Regions from separate parts of the Paenibacillus sp. FSL R5-0923 genome, predicted to be linked through region 2. Evidence: predicted binding sites of a transcription regulator. Region 2 holds the regulator's gene; each other region holds the start of a gene.
The links. Region 2 encodes Rex, which represses fermentation and respiration genes when NADH is low (regulators of the CRP and FNR family bind a similar motif). Its sites were predicted from a motif close to TTGTGAAATATTTCACAA; they were not measured.

Region 1 (6,234 bases), 2.2 Mb from region 2:
GTCTGATTTTATGTTTCTTGTCTTTGCCGATAGTGATCAGCATAACCGGTACCATATGATCGGGTAGATTTAAAGTGGATTGAATCGCTTCCGGATCAAAGCCGATCATCGGGCAGGTATCCCATCCTTTATCTTTGGCAATCAGCATGAAGTGCATGGCAGAGAGTGAAGCATTCCGAATAGCCTCATCTCTTTGGAAAGCATCATTTCCTTTGTATGCATTGTTAATCGTTTCTATCTCTGCATCATAATCCTCTTGACTCATAGCCCCTAAAGCTTTAAGTCCTCCGAAGATTTCTGGGGCTTTCAGATAAGCATTCTTATCCCCGAGTACCACTATTACCGCTGAGGCGGAGTGGATTTTATATTGACCGTAAGCCGCTTTACGAATCTCATCTTTTAAATTCTCATCAGAAACCACTTTATAATTGGCATGTTGAAGATTATATGCAGATGGAGCCAATCTGGCGTAAGAGAACATTTCCTCTAGTTCATTCTGAGGGATCTTCACCCCTTCAACAAAATTCATAGCAGACCTGCGGGATTCAATCAAATCTGTAAAAGCGCTCATGAGTTATTCCTCCATATGTTATGTATTTGCTTGTTAATTATAAATAAGTGATATTTATAAATGAACTAACTATTAGTTACTAACTCAAAATAGCACAGTTAATTATATTCGTCAATGATTAAATTCACTTCATTTACATTCAGCTCTCTAAGTACTTTGGAATGTCGAAGAATAATTACTATGTTGTAAAATATTGGGATGTAAATTAGGATATTAGGATACGAAAAATTTAAATTGCTTTTATTAATGAAAGGGTGGGAATGTTGAACGATACTAGAGAGCAGTTGATAATTGACTTGCAAAGAATTGAAGAGAACGATTACGAGCTTAAAAGTGGGGAGCAATTAAGGGATTATGTGAAATTGATGCTTGAGTACATAGGAGATCCACAGCCGAAGCTACGAGATGACTTGATCTATTCCACCTTCTACAAATGGATTAACGAGAAACAATGGTTTAGTGATGCGGAGCTTCGTGAACTACTTTTGATTCTCCTTGATGAGCAGCATTTGTTCTATTACATTGGCAGCAAAGAAGATCAGGCTGTGTTCACAAGAACGTTTTCGGTACTGATCGTTGCGCTGATTCTTCAACGGCATAGGGAACAGGCTTTTTTAGCTAGCGCAGAGTTTACAAATGTGAAGGAAGCGCTGATTAGATATTATGAGGAAGAACTGGATTTACGAGGATTTATGCCAGAAGAAGGCTGGGCACATGCTGCAGCCCATGGCGCAGATGCCTTGGATGAACTGGTACTCTGCTCGGAGAGTGATGCTGCAATAAGAGAAGAGGTTTTGGCAGTCATCCAAAGGATGCTTTACAACGATCAGCACATATTTAGCGACGAAGAAGATGAACGGATCGCTACGATTGTAGCTACAATGATAGATCATCATTTACTTCCACAACAATCTATTGTCGACTGGATTCGCAACTTGGAGCAATGTGGGGGGTGGCCGAGAAGCCGAGGCCAGTACGTTGCTCGTGTGAACACCAAAAATTTCGTTCGTTCTCTGTATTTTAGATTGCTACCATTAAAGAACAATCCGGCAATGGTCGAGGTTTTATTGAAAGCGGAGATGAATTTGAATGAATTTACACAATAAGCATTTAATCATCTATGCATGTATAAAAAATATCGAAAATTATGACTAATTTATTTTAATGTAATAAAAATCACAAAACTTTAGAAAAAATCAAAAACTTTGTGACATTTATAACTTGATAAGTGCTATAATAGAAATATGGCGTTATAAGTTTTTATTTTTTTATTACTATTAAGCAGCAAAGCTTATTTGCAGAGGAGATTCGGATATGTCAGAAACAATCACTCAAACACAACCTGAGCAAGAATCACCAAAATTAGCTGTCACTCAAGAACAAATGAATGTTCTAGAGCAGCTATTGAAGCCTGAAGTTCAGGAGTCGTTAACTGTCTTAGTGGAACAGTTGCCAAAATTAACAGAGCTTGTCGGCGTGCTCACAAAGTCATATGACTTTGTTCAAACTGTTGCTGCGGATGAAGTCTTGAAAAGTGATACGGTAAGTGCAATTAAAGAACTTGCTGAACCAGTGGTGCATTCGGCGAAGAATATGGCAGCTACAGTGATCGAAGCGCAAGATCGTGCGAATGAAAATAGCGATGTGATCGGTGTATTTGGTCTTATGAAGATGATGAAAGATCCACAAGCACAGAAGCTTTTCCGTTTCGTAAATGCTTATCTTCAAGTTGCCGGCGAACGCAGTCAACAGAAATAATATTTTTTATATCTCATTCGTAAGGACGGAGGAAACATCATGTCTAAACATATTGTCATTCTAGGAGCAGGTTATGGTGGTCTACTAAGCGCCTTAACTGTACGCAAGTACCTGAAGAAGGACGAAGCTAAAATTACAGTCGTTAATCAATATCCTACACATCAAATTATTACAGAATTGCATCGTCTTGCAGCGGGTAGTGTTGCAGAAGGTGCTGTTGCTATGCCATTAGCTAAGCTTTTTGCAGGTAAAGATATCGACCTGAAAATTGCAAAGGTGAATTCTTTTTCTGTTGAGAACAAACAAATTACACTATCTGATGGTGTGACATTGTCCTACGATGCTTTAGTTGTGGGTCTTGGAAGCACTACGGCTTATTTTGGCATTCCAGGTCTTGAGCAATACAGTATGGTTTTGAAATCGGCAGCAGATGCTAACAGAATTCATCGTCATATTGATGAGCGTATCCGTGAATATGCGAAGTCTAAAAATCCAGCGGATGCAAGCATCCTAATCGGTGGCGGTGGCTTAACAGGTGTTGAACTTGTTGGTGAAATCGCTGATGTGTTGCCAACACTCACTAAGAAATATGGCGTGGATCCTAAAGAAATTAAACTGATGTTGGTTGAAGCAGGCCCTAAGATTTTACCAGTATTGCCAGATGCATTGATCGAACGCGCAGTGGCAAGCTTAGAAAAACGTGGTGTTCAATTCTTGACAGGACTACCTGTTACGAATGTAGCGGATAATGTCATTGACTTGAAAGATGGTCAAAAAATTATTGCTAACACCTTCGTATGGACTGGCGGCGTACAAGGAAATCCACTGATTGGTGAGTCCGGTCTTGAAGTGAACCGTGGTCGTGCAACGGTAAATGAATTCTTGCAATCCACATCACACAAAGACGTATTCGTTGCTGGTGACAGCGCCGTTGTCTTTGCCGAAGATGGTCGTCCATATCCACCAACTGCACAAATCGCTTGGCAAATGGGCGAATTGATCGGGTACAATCTTTATGCATACTTGAAGGATAAATCATTTGAATCCTTTAGTCCGATCAACTCAGGTACGCTTGCGAGCTTAGGTCGTAAAGACGGTGTAGCCATCGTTGGTGCTAGCTCAACTCCGCTAAAAGGATTACCTGCAACCTTGATGAAGGAAGCAAGTAATATTCGTTACTTGTCCCACATTAAAGGATTGTTTAGCTTAGCTTATTAATTGTATTATTGGAAAACCTGCTCTAATTTGAGCAGGTTTTTTTGTTGATCTCTAGTGGTTTCTACCATGAATTGTTAATGATTGTCCTAGTACGTAGTATTCATTTTTGATATACTATATTGGCTAATATTAACAGGGGAAAATAGGGGAGGATTACGTGATGTTATTCCGACAAAACGATGTCATTCTGTTTCAAGGCGACAGTATAACGGATTGGGGTCGTAATTATGATGATGCTTCATCGCTTGGTGTAGGTTATGCATTGATGGTCGCCGCTCGTCTGGGGCATTTATATCCTGAGAAGAATCTTACGTTCTATAATCGTGGAATTAGCGGCAACCGTGCAGTAGATTTGCAGGAACGCTGGGAGAAGGATTGCCTGAATCTGAAGCCGACTTGGGTGTCCATATATATTGGGATAAATGACACTTGGCGCCGCTTTGATTCTGGTCAGGAAACAACGCCTGAACAATTTGAAGCTGCGTATCGTGACCTGATCGAACGCACGCAGCATTCGCTGGCTGCTAATTTAGTCTTAATCGAGCCATTTGTGTTGCCTGTCCCAGAAGATCGTAGAACTTGGCGCCAGGATTTGGACCCTAAAATTCACATTGTTCGTGAATTGGCACGTGAATATGGTGCATTACTTGTTCCGTTGGATGGCCTGTTTGCTGCGGCATCCGTGAAAGCAGAGCCTGCTTATTGGGCTCCGGATGGAGTACATCCATCACCTGCGGGCCATGCACTTATTGCAGAGGCTTGGCTTAAGACGGTTAGCGCAATTCAAGCTTAATCGTCTGATCATATCACTACATATTTACTTGATTTTATAAGACTAGAACCACTCATTAAAGGAGCAGGTTATAGTCTTTTTTTTAAATATAAGAATTTATATGCTCCATGCTATAAATTATCCTTATATTTCTCGCTTAAACACTTGCCGTCCTTATAGGGAAGCCGAAGGCATTTATGCTTGTAATGGTTCGGAAAGTCGATTTCTTTATATTTATGGACGCTGTTATAATTAGGTTATGTTTCTTTTCTTGGAGGTGGTTCGCATTAGGAAATTACTATGGGTTGTACCCTTGTTCTTGGTTGCTCTTTTAAGCGGGTGTAAGAATGATGTGGGCTTCATCAATGCAAGGTGGATCGCCGGAGTGTCTTTAACTCCTGTAACAACTAGTGATCAGAACCAAGTTGATCGACCCGAACATTTTGAGACCCTAATACTGAAGGACTCCGCTCTGATTAAGGCGCTTTCGGAGGCTATGAACAAGAGCGATAAATTATTGGGAGAGCTGGATTGGGCTCCTGAATTTAAAATGAAGCTTGTTTATGGTGATGGCTACTCGAAGGATTATTACATAGCAATAGGTGATGAACCCGGCTATAAAGGAGTATTTACTACAGCTGAGAATGGTGGTCAAGGCTACTCTATTCCGGTGAAGAATTCGGACCAATTAAGGAAACTCATTTTTGGAACAGCAGATCAGGCGAACATAGAACAGACGGAGTCGCTGGAGTCTTCTGTTAAGGTTACAGGTCCAGTAACGATATCACATAATGATCTCTATCCCTTAACTAATAGAACTGGATTCTTGAATCTGCAGCTTTTAGATGGAACCTACAGTGAGGATTGGACAATACCAGGTCCGTTGATGGGAAGGAATTGGAGTGGCAGATTTGGGCTTGTTCTTATCGATAATCAAGGGAGAACTTTGAATAGCTTTCCACTCAGTGAATATTTTGAGGATCCCATAATATTTAATGATTTTTTTCAAATTCAGTTTGAGGACTATAATGGCGACGGCGATCCGGATTTTACGATTGGTCAGTACGGATCCAGTAATGGTTACTTCTACAAGCTATTTACGCTTAGAAAAAATAACGTTATAGAGGAATTAGGGATCAAACCCGACTCTGATTTATTTATCAGCAGTCCTAAGGGGTATTCGATAAAGCTTGATAAAGTGGATGATCATAGCTTCAAGAGAAGTTATTACGATAATGTAGCGGGTAGACAGATGGAAGATATTTTTCAGTGGAATGGAAGTGCATTTCAGAAGTTAGACAAGTGATTCATACCAGAAGTGAGAGGAATGTGTGATAGATGACGAGTGATACCATACAAGATTTAGAAGGGCTAAAAGCCATAGGGAAAGTAGTAGGACATACCATCGCCGAGATGAAAAAGAAAGTAACTCCAGGTATGACAACAGCGGAGCTTGATAAGATTGGAGCTGAAATTCTAGCGGAATTCGGTGCATCTTCAGCCCCAATGATAACGTATAATTTTCCAGGCAGCACCTGCATTAGTGTGAATGAAGAGGTTGCTCATGGGATTCCTGGTCCTAGAGTGATTAATGCTGGTGATTTGATCAATATTGATGTATCTGCTGAACTGAATGGTTATTATGGGGACGCCGGAGTTTCGTTTCAACTACCACCTTATAATGATGACATTCTTCGACTATGCCAGAGTGCAGAGGAAACTATGATGAGCGTGATCAATCATCTGAGAGCAGGGATGAAGGTCAATGAGATTGGCAGAATGATGGAACTCGAAGCTCGGAAACGCGGCTATAGAGTGGTACGTAATCTGTGCAGCCACGGGATTGGCAAATCACTCCATGAGAAGCCTTTTGAAATCTTACCTTTCTACAATCCAAGAGTGACTACAGTGTTAA
Region 2 (6,234 bases):
CACTGTTCTAATTACAAACAGTAGTATATCACAGGTGTATATACTATATTGAAAAAAAGTGTGAAGATATTTAAAATTTTATTTTTTAATTCTTTCCATTTTATTAAATTTATTGATTTAATTCGACAAAAAAAGGGCTGTTACTCTTAACTAACAGACCTTTTTTCGTATGAATCTTTAAATACCAATACATAAAAACTACTCTTATAGTATATCACAATTCGTGTACTTATAGTATATCAAATAATATGTCATTTAAAAAACAAGCGAACCATAAATGGTCCGCTTGTTTCTCCTATAATGCTTTTGTTTAATTTAGCGGCTAGGTAAACTGTAACCTTCACCCATTCGAGCCCCATCTGAGAACCGATAAAATTGATAATAATATCGACCGCTTTGTTTATAAAAAAGCTGCCAAGCATACTCCCCGTTATATACTCCTGGCAACAACCGCTCAATGCTGATGTCCGGAAGATCGGCTTTTATAAGGCTACGCATTTTCGCTTCAGAGGTCCCTTTACTTAGTTCTTCAGCATATACTGCGTCGGTTCCTTCAGCAAACTTCCCGTCTACAGTAAAACGTACCCAAACCATCAACTCGGTCCCGGCTTCATTCTTCCCTGTTAAGACCCAGTACACCGCATTATCATCCCACACGGATTTCTGCGCTTTGGTTACCTCTGTCAGACCAGCACTGGTTTTAGCGACATCCTTAGCGATATCTCGCTCGTTCCATTGATCTTTCATAATATAAGCATAGAACTGGATAAGTCCGAACAGAAGGAGCAGAATCAGAACTGACCCCAGGAGGATCCATTTTTTCCTTTTCTTCAAGGTACAGCTCCCTTTCTAGTAATATATCTTTTTTGATTATATAACACACCTGTGTGTTTATCCAAAGTTTCATATCCAATTCAATGATCTAATTATCAGAAACACAAAAGGCTGTAACTTTGCAATCGCAGAAAGTCACAGCCTTTCAGTTATTCGTTATGATCTTAGACTATCGTTTAAGCAGTCCATCAAATGATTCTTGCGCCTTACGACGGATTGCTTCCTCATCTAGCGTTATACATTCTCCATGTTTTACAACCTGTTTACCATTCACCCATACATGCTCAACGTCCTTGGCGCTGGCAGAGTATACAGCATGAGACAACAGATCTGTGTGTGGTAGCAAATGCGGCTGGTCTATATCAATCGCGATAAAGTCCGCTTTCATGCCAACAGCGAGTCTACCCACATCATTTAAAAAGATAGACTTTGCGCCATACTCTGTAGCTATACGCAGCGCTTCCGGAGCTGGGACAGCCGTCGGATCACCACTTACACCTTTATGGATGAGGGCTGCAAGACGCATCTCTTCAAACATATCCAGGTTATTATTGCTTGCCGCACCATCTGTACCCAGTGACACCTTCACACCAGCCTTTAGAAGATCCGTAACCCGAGCCACTCCACTAGCCAGTTTCAGATTACTTCCTGGGTTATGAGACACGCCTACATCATGACGAGCCAGTATCTCGATCTCTTCATCATTCAAATGAACGCCATGTGCAACAATAGACGGACGTGTGAACATTCCAAGCTTCTCTAAATGCGCTACAGGCCGAAGTCCGTAATCCACCACATTCTGCTCCACTTCGCGTTTGGTCTCGGACATATGGGTATGCATCGGTAAATCCAAATCATGTGCCGCTTGTACAAACTTAACAAAGAAGTCCGGTGGGCAAGTATATGGGGCGTGTGGCGAGATCATCGTCGTAATTCTACCATCAGCCTTACCATGCCAATTTCGTGCAAAAGAAATCGCTTCCGCAAGCTTGTGATTTTGTACTTCCTCTGGGCATAATCCGATTACGCCTCTCATCAGTACGGAACGGATGCCTGATAATTCGACTACCTCTGCTACTCGATCCATATGATCATACATATCCAAGAAGGTTGTAGTACCACCTTTTAGCATTTCCAGTACCGACAAGGAGGTTCCCCAGTATACATCTTCTCCAGTGAATTTCGCTTCCATCGGCCACATCTTCTCTTGAAGCCACACCTGAAGTGCTAAATCATCTCCATAACCACGAAGCAATGACATTGCGGCATGGCCATGTGTGTTTACCAGACCTGGCATAAACAGCAGACGACTGCCATCAACAACTTGCACATCATCTTCCATTAAAGGCTCTTCTTTTCCTATGTAAGTGATCAAATCATCTTCAATAGTCATGTATCCGCTCAGAACCGGCTCATCTGTTCCCGAAATAAGAAAACGCCCGCCCTTAATAATCGTTTTACTGCTCTTCATTTCCGGTTTCTTCCTTTCCGTCTTTCAAATAATAAGCAAGGCTTTGCAAATCCGTTGTAAAATCGGCAGCATGAACACGGATATTCGATGGTGTTTTTAGAATCACTGGTGCAAAATTCAAAATCGCCTCAATGCCAGACTCAATGAGAATATCTGCTACATTCTGCGCTTCTGAATCAGGCACAGTAATTATCCCAATTCGAATACCTTGCTCACGAACCGTCTGACCAAGCTCCTCCATCGGTTGAACGGTAAGAGAGTTGATTTTCCGCCCCACCTTAGGTGCATAGGAGTCAAATATAGCGGTAATCTTCATAGTATCTTTCAGATAAGCATTGTAATTAGATAATGCATGTCCAAGGTTACCAGCACCTACTAAAGCCACATTCAATTGTTGATCCAGCTTCAGAATATGACGGATTTTTTCAATAAGATAAGTTACGTCATACCCGATACCTTTTCTACCAAAGTCTCCAAAATAAGCTAAATCTTTACGAATTTGAGCAGGATTTAAATCAAGTTTTTGTCCTAGTTCTTGTGAGGAAACGGTTAATATTTCACGTTTCTGGAGATCATTCAAGAAACGCAAGTACACAGGAAGTCTGCGAACAACGGCTTCTGATATTTTATCCGATTTCATAATTTACCTCCTAATTTAAGTGATATTCTGTTCAAATCCTATCGAAATATCTGCACCTCGTCTCAAGGAAGAGCGGTATTCTTATACCGCCCTTCCTTGTAGAGTGATTAATAAGATCGATGACGTTCTTTTCAAGAAACGCCTCCGTCTTCCAACCACTCCGCTATACGAGGAACCATTTGATCCGTAAGCATATGCTCCATTTTCGGGCCAGGCAACGAATAGAGGAAATACTTCCCATAGTGAGATTCGATCACCCTTGTGTCATACACAATAACAATACCCCGATCTTGCGCTGTCCGTACCAGCCTCCCAAATCCTTGCTTGAAGCGAATAACCGCCTGAGGAACAGACAACTTCATGAACGGATTCTTTTTCTGGGCTTGTAATAACTCAGACTTCGCTTCCGCTAGAGGGTGGTTTGGCGGTTGAAATGGGAGCCTCACGATGGCCAAGCATGTTAATGCTTCACCTGGAATATCTACACCCTCCCAAAAGCTGCTTGTTCCTAATAGTACAGAAGCTGCACTGTCCTGAAAACGGCGGATCAGCTTGCTACGGCTGCCCCCCTCCACGCCTTGACCTAGCACCGTGATCTCTTGTGAGGCTAGAGCCTCTTTCAGAGGATCGTAAACCTGGCGTAGCATCTTGTAAGAAGTAAACAGGACAAGCATCCGCCCACGTGTTGTAATAGCTGCTTCTGCTAGTGACTGTACGAGTGTATCGACAAATCGGGCATCGCCTACACTCCCCTTCACACTAGGGAAATCCCGCGGAATAACTAACAGCGCCTGCTCCCGATACTTAAAGGGAGAAGGCAGGAGTGACGTCATCAGACGCCCCTCTTCCGCAGCTTCATTAAGTCCGAGATTATCAATCATAAACTGGAAAGATTTATCGACAGAGAGTGTCGCCGAAGTTAGCACGATACTTTTCTTCTTGTCGAAAAACAGCTCCTTAAGCTGAGTACTAACATCAACAGGAACGGCATACAGCTGTAGCGATTTACTGCGATAATTTCCATTCGCCTCCAGCCAATATACTACATTCTCATCATTTAATCCCATAAAAAACCGTACTTGCTCACGTATCGAAGCTAAATCCTTAAATAAGCCGCTAATATCGGTAACTAGACTATCTGAGGAAGATTGACCTTCTTGATCTCGCATCTCATTAAGCATTTTATCACCTTTACGGATAATTTCGCTTAATGTCAGATTCATAGTATTCTCTAAAGCAACCAATTCATCCCAATCTTTCGGTTTACGGGTAGGAAGTAGCCGCATGACTAACTGGCCGGCTTCTCCCGCCGCTGCATCGCTACGTTCCGGCAAGAGGCTGAATAGTTTATCACTAAGCAGATCCCAGGTTTCTTTTACGGTAAGCAGGTCCGGATAGATTCTATCGATCACTCCGCTCCATTCAGAAGCTTCCTCACTGCCTGATGACTGAAGCATTTGGCGAAGTGTAGGAAGTTGGCCATTTCGACTATCCTTATAAAGACGCGATAATGTATGTGCCACCGTGAAATGCTTCATATGCATGCCTAAATGCTTGCCAGCCACGTCCTCCAGATGATGGGCCTCATCTATTACAAGATGTTCATAAGCGGGAAGTAGTTGATGCCCAGCCTTAACATCAGCGAAAAGCTTAGAGTGGTTCGTAATGACCACGTCTGCAATACCAGCTTCATGCTTAGCCCGATGATAATAACACTTACGGAACCAAGGACACGAGCGACCCAGACAAGAATCGGTATCGCTTGCCACCGTCTCCCAAAAATCTCCGCCACGTCCACTTAGATTGAGCTCTTCGTCATCTCCTGATTCACTTTGTGTCAGCCAAACGATCATCTGAGCCGCAGTAAGCGCATCTTCCCTCGGACTTATAAAGTCTTTTTTATTAATTTTATGTTCGAACTTACGAAGACACAAATAATGCCCTCTGCCCTTAAAAATTGCAGCTTTAAATGGAAAAGGAACTACCTGCGTTAACAAAGGAATATCACGCTCACGCAATTGATCCTGCAGATTAATAGTATGAGTGCTGACCATGACTTTTTCATTAGTGCGTACGCTTTGGTATATGGCAGGCAATAAATAACCAAGGGATTTACCGGTTCCTGTCCCTGCTTCGATCAATAGATGCTTGTCTTCGGCAAGTGCCGTCATCACCTCATTGATCATAATATCCTGAGCTTCTCGGCTTTCATACTGTGGCAAAGTTTCTTTAAGTCGTTTCGTTACTTCATCCATATAATCTGTAAAAGATAAATTGTGTAGTGGATTCTCAGCATGCTCGTCTCGAGGTGGAGCTAATTCATTCCAGTCTCCTACAGCAAGCGCTAATTGACGATAGAAAGTCAGATCACCTTCGGGCTGAAGCGTCTCCGCTTCCCGTTCACGCAGCAGACCATCAAAATACCAACCCAAATCACTATCCTCTTCCGTAAACAACTCACAGAGTCTCTGAATCGTCAGCAGAGGCAAATCGTAGAGCTCCTCCAGACATTTCAGCAATACAAGAGCAGTTGCGAGTGCATCACTGTCTGCCTGATGCGGACGATCATGCGTCACTCCAAAATGTGCACTAACTGATCCTAGTTGATAGGATGTGAGGGAAGGAAAGCAGATTTTCAGAAAATCAATCGTATCTAAAATCCGCCCTTGAAATGGTAAATACCCACATCGGTCTAAAGCATTTTGCAAAAAATGGAAGTCGAATGCGACATTATGCCCTACAAGCACAACATCATCCAAGAGTGGGACAAGCTCCATCATCATCTCATCCAGCTCAGGTGCATCCTTTACATCATCGTCGGTAATCCCCGTTAGACCAGTTATAAAAGGAGGTATCGGCGTTCCGGGCTTGACGTAGGAACCATATACCCGGGAGATGGACCGGTCTTCTTCTATAATTGCAAGGCCAACCTGGATAATTTCACCCACGGATTGGGTTCCCGTTGTTTCAAAATCAAGCACGGCAAATTTCATTATAATTCTATTCCCTTTCAATTGAGACTCTTAATCAGCATAACAGAAGTTGCGAAAAAAGGCGATGCACACCACTGGTTCAGGGGATGCATCGCTTGAATGAAAATGCGGAATAATAAACCGTAAACGTAATAATTTACAATAATGAAACAAGCTGATTTCCGAAATGAAGCTTACCTCCTCGGCGGCGGCAAACCTCCAAATTAACGGTTGGTTCAGGAAGTGCCGGGTCAAGTTGCAAAGAAAGGCCAAACAGCTCCTGCGCTTCATTGAACCGTTCTTGAGAGGCCCTGATG
Region 3 (6,234 bases), 1.3 Mb from region 2:
TTGTACATTCTGGTGTTCGTTTTATTGTTTTACATGAGTCTTTTCAATATGCTAAAACCATAAGGCATTACAAATGTAATGTCAAAATAGTAGTAGATAAAATGGGAGGGCGTCATGTTAGAAAACTTATATAGACGATTGTCAGCGGGGCTGCTTTTGATCCTAGCACTTTGTGCTACGGTATTCATTGGCAAAGAAACGGTAATCTCGATAGTGACCATTACCCTTTTGTTAGCGGAATTAGGCATCTCTTTTTTACTTTTAAAGAAGCGTGAAAAGTTACATGTGGTGTTAATTAGTGCGATGGTGGCAGAAGGGTTGTACTTACTGACAAGAGAATTTTGGCTGCTTGCGCTTTCTATCTTGCTGCTGATCGTAGCGGGCATATGGAGAGGACTCTTTGGACAAAAGGTGCGCAGAAGAGTCACTCCATTGATAGTGGTTCGTAAAGTGTTATTCAGCATTGCTGCTCTTATCGTTACTGCACTTTGGGGTATTGGAATCTATTCAAAACCTATTACAACACCTGTGGCATTAGCAGCTGATGCGGCTGTGACGATCGATGAACGTAAATTGGATTCTGCAGCAGTGATGCTGAAGGATATTGAAGTAATGAATTCTTTTGGAAGCCGTACAACCGGCTCTGAGGGTCATAATCAATTTATTTCATGGCTGGAGCAACAGGTAACAGGTATGGGGCTGAAAGTTTATCGTGATCACTATACTTTTGACCGATGGGAAGAAAAGAGCAGCTCTTTAATGATTGATCAGCAGTCAATTCATGTCTCTTCAGCTTTTCCTTATTCCGGGGAAACTGACGAAAATGGGGTAACAGGGGAGCTGGTATATACGAAGCGTGGTGAGTATGACCAGGCCAGCGGAAAAATTGCTGTCATTGAAATTGAGAATTTCAGAAATTTCCCAAGTGGGATCGTTATGAACATGCGGGATTCCTCTCCAATGGAAAGCCAAATTGCCCCAAATGAAGGCGATCTAGTCCTCACTACAGCTTTAAAAGAAGCTAAATTGGAGCAAGCGAAGGAAATGGGTGTGAAAGCTGTTGTTGTTGTCTGGAAAGGGGTATCCGACGATAAGGTTGAAAAGCAGTATGTGCCTTTTACTACAGCTTATGTTGGAATTCCTGCGATCTGGGTCAATGAAACGGAAGGGAAAAAGGTGATCAGTGCAGCCCAGGAGCACAAAGAAGGTACGGTTATTTTAGAAGCGGAAATACAAAAAAATGCTCCAACAGAATCCTTTTATGTGAAAATTGACGGGAAAAATAAAGATGAAGCGATTATCATAAATACCCATACGGATGGGATAAATGTGGTGGAGGAAAATGGTGCTGTGGGCATGCTGTCCATGATTCGTTACTTACAGCAGGAGCAGCCGGAACGTACGATGATTTTCACCTTTGTGACAGGCCATTTTAGATTACCGGATTTCAAAGGAACTTCTCAGGCGACTTCCACTTGGATGGAGGGGCATCGAGAGCTCTGGGATGGCAAGAAAGGCCATATGAAAGCTGTAGCTGGAATTACGGTTGAGCATTTAGGCAGTATGGAGTGGAAGGACGATGATACGGGTCACTATAGACCAACTGGAAAAATAAGTACAGAATATACCTATGCGGGCAATGAAATGATGGCGTCCATATGGCTGAAAGCTATTGAAAAGTCCGACGGCACACGTACTGTATTATTACGTGGACATAACAAGTTTGAGTTTGGAGAGAGTCAGCCTTTATTTGAAGCAGGGATACCGGTGATTGGCTTCATTCCAATGCCCGACTATCTGCTCGTGGATAGTGAAGACAGAGAGATGGGCAAATTTGATGCAAAGCTCATGAATACACAAATTATATCGTTACTGAAAGCGGTCAAGATAGTGGACGGAACGGAGACGACTAAGCTTGGAAAGTCAGATGGGTATTCTTTTTTCTATGGCCGTACTAAATGATGAATTGGAGATTGGCTGATGATGAAGAACTTAGTACCAAAAAAAAGGAGAAAAAAACTACATGTTGATCAAAAGTGTTAAGGATCTTGAATTACAAGAGTTTACAACTTGCTTTAACGAAGCCTTCTCCGATTATGTAATTCCATTTCATGTTTCTTCGGAGTATTTAGCTGATAAATTTGCAGGTGCGGGAGTTAATTATCAGATGTCGTTTGGTGCTTTTGATCAAGAGAAGCTGGTTGCATTTGTTATGCATGGCATCGGGGATCGTAACGGCGAAAGTACTGCATTTAATACTGGTACAGGAGTCGTTCCTTTATATAGAGGGAGACGGCTAGTCGAACAAATTTATCGTCATGCTCTTCCCATCCTTAAAGAAGCTCATATTCAAAAGTGTTTGCTTGAAGTGATTCAAACGAATGATAAAGCTATAAAAGCGTATACCGCCATAGGATTTCAAATTCATAGAGAATTGGCTTGTTTCAAGGGGCGTATTGATGTCACCCTTCCGGACGATCATAGACATACATTCATTACTATGGTTCGACTGGAAGAATTCGATTGGACATCGGTACATTCTTATTGGAATTTTGAACCTTCTTGGGAACAATCTGTTCATGCAATTTTACGAAATCCGCATTTATACGATGTGGTCACGATAAGGGAAGAGAATAAGATTTGTGGATACGCGGTAATAAAATCGGCCAACGGAGCAGTTGTACAGTTCGGTATTTTGCGAGAAGAAAGAAACCAGGGATTTGGGCGTTCCTTATTCCATTGGATGGGAGAGAGACATTCTATCATCACCGTCAATAATGTAGACAAAAGAGATACAAATTCTATACGTTTCCTTCAAAGTGTTGGTCTTGACGTATACATCGAGCAATATGAAATGGAGAAAGATTTGTCATGACGAAGATGACATTAGCTTTAATTCAAAAACACTGATGATTTGAGTCAGTGTTTTTTTTGTTGCAGAAGGGGGTATATATTAGAGGTTAAAATGAGGAAATATTGTTTTTTTCTAACATCGAAGTAGGAGGAGACTTGTGAAATCATATATACGCTATTGAATCAATAGCTCTTTTGGGTTCTTTTTATGTTATTCACTGAGTTGTCAGAAAGATTTGACCCTTTCTTGAACATTTAGGGATTAAGAGATATCTGTGATTGAATTACTTGCAATTTAAGATAAGATGATTTTAATCATTAGGTCACGTTATTAATTTGACTGCTCAGTATCAGGTAAATCAGGCTCGCCAACTCTTGCTTTGTGAAATTTTTCTCTTTTTACATAGCAAAGAACGAGGAACGTCATACTAAAACGAACAGGCAACGATGTCGCTGAGCCCTGCTAAACCTGATATTGAATGCAGCCCCAGAATTAGCCGGCCTAATCATAAGCATCAAGTTATGACGAAAAATGAACAGCGTTTGAAGGGAGCAGTAAAGAATGGCAATTGATACGGTGCTATGGAGCAGGCTGGTGACAGGCTTGACTCTCGGGTTCCACGTTATTTTTGCGACGATTGGCGTCGGTATACCGCTAATGATCGCTATTGCAGAGTTCATCGGGATCCGCAAAAAGGATCCCCATTATACACTTATGGCAAAGAGATGGTCTCGGGGATTTGTCATTTCTGTAGCGGTTGGTGTCGTGACCGGTACAGCCATATCACTACAATTAGCCCTGGTATGGCCGAATTTTATGAAACTGGCTGGGAATGTGATTGCACTTCCGTTATTCATGGAAGTGTTCGCGTTCTTTTTTGAGGCCATCTTCCTGGGCATTTATTTGTATACGTGGGATCGGTTTAAAAATCCGTATATCCATTGGCTGTTGACGATTCCGATTGTCGCCGGGGCAGGCATGTCTGCCGTTTTTATTACGACGGTGAACGGATTCATGAACCAGCCTGGAGGCTTTGTCATGGAAGCGGGCCAATTCACAGCGATTGACCCGGTGCAAGCGATGCTGAATACGGCGACCTTTTCCAAGGTGTTCCATGTATTAAGCTCGGCCTATTTGACAGGAGCTGCCTTGTTAGCCGGGATTGCAGCCTTTGCGATGCTGAGAAAAGGAGTGTCCGCATACCACAAAAAATCCTTGAATCTCATGATGGCGGTCGTTTTGCTGTTCAGCTTGCTGAACACATTAGCTGGTGATGTGTCCGCCAAGTTTTTGGCCGAGCATCAGCCAGAGAAGCTTGCAGCGGCAGAGTGGCATTTTGAGACGGGTAGCGGTGTGGACTTGGTTCTAATGGGATGGCTGAATGCAGAGCATGAAGTGATAGGGGCTCTTCATTTGCCGAAAGTGCTCAGCTTCCTGGCCTTTGGAGACTTTAATGCGGAGGTAACGGGGCTGGAGGAATTCCCCAAGGAAGAATGGCCACCGCTTCTTGTTCACTACCTGTTTGATTTAATGGCTGGAATCGGATTTGCTCTGCTCGCGATTTCGGTCCTGTACTTCCTGTTTGTGTTCTGGAAAAAACGCAATGTGCTTAACAAGTGGATGCTTGGCATCATCGCACTGATCGCACCGCTCGCTTTTCTAGCTGTAGAGCTGGGCTGGTTTTATGCAGAGGTTGGGCGACAGCCGTGGATTATCCGTGGATATATGCGTGTAGAGGAGGCTGCCACGACTTCACCGAATGTAAGAATTATATTCTTCGCCTTATTGCTCTTGTACATCGTACTCGGCAGTATGTGTGTAATCGTGCTAAGACGTTTGTTCAACAATAATCCGGCAGAAGTTGAGATGGAGAAATGGATGAAGGAACATCCTAATCAATCTGTGGAAAAGGGGGGCACTGAATGATGAGTTACGAAATAATTGGCATCTCGGTGCTCTGGCTGTTCTTGTACGGCTATTTAATTATAGCTTCCATTGATTTCGGAGCGGGATTCTTCGCCTTTTATGCCCGTTTGACGAAGCAGGATCATCTCATTAATCGTCTGATTTCCCGATATTTATCACCCGTATGGGAGATTACAAATGTATTTTTTATCTTTTTCTATATTGGCATCGTCGGATTTTTTCCGGACACAGCCTATTATTATGGCTCCGCGCTGCTTGTTCCGGGAAGTATTGCAGTTATTCTTCTTGCGATTCGCGGTTCGTTCTACGCTTTTGAAAATTATGGTTCCAAGAAAAACATAGTATATCTTTTTTTGTACGGAGCTACAGGTCTGCTTATTCCGGCTTCGTTGTCAGTGGCACTTACTTTGTCTGAAGGCGGCTTTATTGTGAAGCAGGCTGAGACGGTTTCTCTGGATTACTGGGCGCTGTTTACCAATCCGTTATCGTGGAGCATCGTTGGACTGGCAATCGTGTCCGTTTTGTTCATAAGCGGCTCATTTCTGACTTTTTACGCATCTCGTGCAGAGGATCATTCCGCGTTGAAGCTGATGCGGAACTACGCCCTGTTTTGGAGCACACCGACGATAATTCTCGCACTGACAGCATTTATCTATTTGGGTCAACACAATGAGCGGCATTTTCAAAATATGATGGATTTATGGTGGCTCTTGGCACTTTCCGTTGCTTTCTTCATGATCGCGATGTGGCTGTTATATAACGGACGCCGTTACGGATTAGCTTTCATATGCATCATGCTGCAATTTTTCTGTGCCTTTTTCGCTTATGGGATTGGGCAATACCCTTATATTCTCGATCCGTATATCACGATTCAGAGCAGTGCAACTTCACCAGCAATGGGCTTAGCGTTAGTTGTTGTGTTTATCGGCGGTCTGTGCCTGTTGATCCCATCCCTTATTCTGGTCTTCAAGCTCTTCCTGTTTGATGCGGATTATGTAAAAGGGAAAAAATAAAGCTAATTGATCCATTACGGCGTGTATGAGGTTTCTCTACAAGCCTATATATAAAGGAGGTGTGATCTGTGCCGAGGAAATCCAGTCTGATTTCTCAACAAATGTCTTCACAAAGAAAAAATATGGCCCTCCTCGCGATCCTTTCGCTCGCGCTTGGTACAGCTATTGTGAGTCAGGCTGGACTGCTTGCTGAAGCAGTCCAACGGATTTTTGTGGAGAGAGCTTCATTTTCATCGGTTATCCTGTTGCTCGGCATTCTTCTGGCTGTTATGGCTGTACGCACATTGTTGTCATATGGAAACGGTAAAGTTGGCTTGCGTATGGCTGCCACTGCCAAGACAAATATGCGCGCAGCCGTGCTGCAAAACTTGACCCATGCTTCCATGCCTTCCACCCTTCGTGGACAGACGGGAGGCAAGGTCAGTATTGCTCTTGATGCTG

Region 1: a site for Rex is predicted at 1,736-1,753, ahead of MKX35_RS22870 (DUF1641 domain-containing protein). Genes of this name have one in related genera too.
Region 3: a site for Rex is predicted at 3,234-3,251, ahead of MKX35_RS18730 (cytochrome ubiquinol oxidase subunit I). Genes of this name have one in related genera too.

What each region holds. Positions count from the first base shown of each region.
Region 1 covers NZ_JBBPAT010000001.1:5,079,615-5,085,848, reverse strand. Annotated here, with positions in the region: gene MKX35_RS22880 (nitroreductase family protein) at 1-571, opposite strand, end outside; gene MKX35_RS22875 (DUF2785 domain-containing protein) at 835-1,677, shown strand; gene MKX35_RS22870 (DUF1641 domain-containing protein) at 1,886-2,329, shown strand; gene MKX35_RS22865 (NAD(P)/FAD-dependent oxidoreductase) at 2,369-3,547, shown strand; gene MKX35_RS22860 (SGNH/GDSL hydrolase family protein) at 3,708-4,340, shown strand; gene MKX35_RS22855 (hypothetical protein) at 4,705-5,625, shown strand; gene map (type I methionyl aminopeptidase) at 5,658-6,234, shown strand, end outside.
Region 2 covers NZ_JBBPAT010000001.1:2,896,290-2,902,523, reverse strand. Annotated here, with positions in the region: gene MKX35_RS12910 (cell wall elongation regulator TseB-like domain-containing protein) at 316-834, opposite strand; gene MKX35_RS12905 (amidohydrolase) at 1,004-2,305, opposite strand; gene MKX35_RS12900 (redox-sensing transcriptional repressor Rex) at 2,292-2,945, opposite strand; gene dinG (ATP-dependent DNA helicase DinG) at 3,077-5,938, opposite strand; gene MKX35_RS12890 (tetratricopeptide repeat protein) at 6,075-6,234, opposite strand, start outside.
Region 3 covers NZ_JBBPAT010000001.1:4,175,764-4,181,997, reverse strand. Annotated here, with positions in the region: gene MKX35_RS18745 (TetR/AcrR family transcriptional regulator) at 1-8, opposite strand, end outside; gene MKX35_RS18740 (hypothetical protein) at 115-1,962, shown strand; gene MKX35_RS18735 (GNAT family N-acetyltransferase) at 2,024-2,875, shown strand; gene MKX35_RS18730 (cytochrome ubiquinol oxidase subunit I) at 3,416-4,780, shown strand; gene MKX35_RS18725 (cytochrome d ubiquinol oxidase subunit II) at 4,777-5,793, shown strand; gene cydD (thiol reductant ABC exporter subunit CydD) at 5,895-6,234, shown strand, end outside.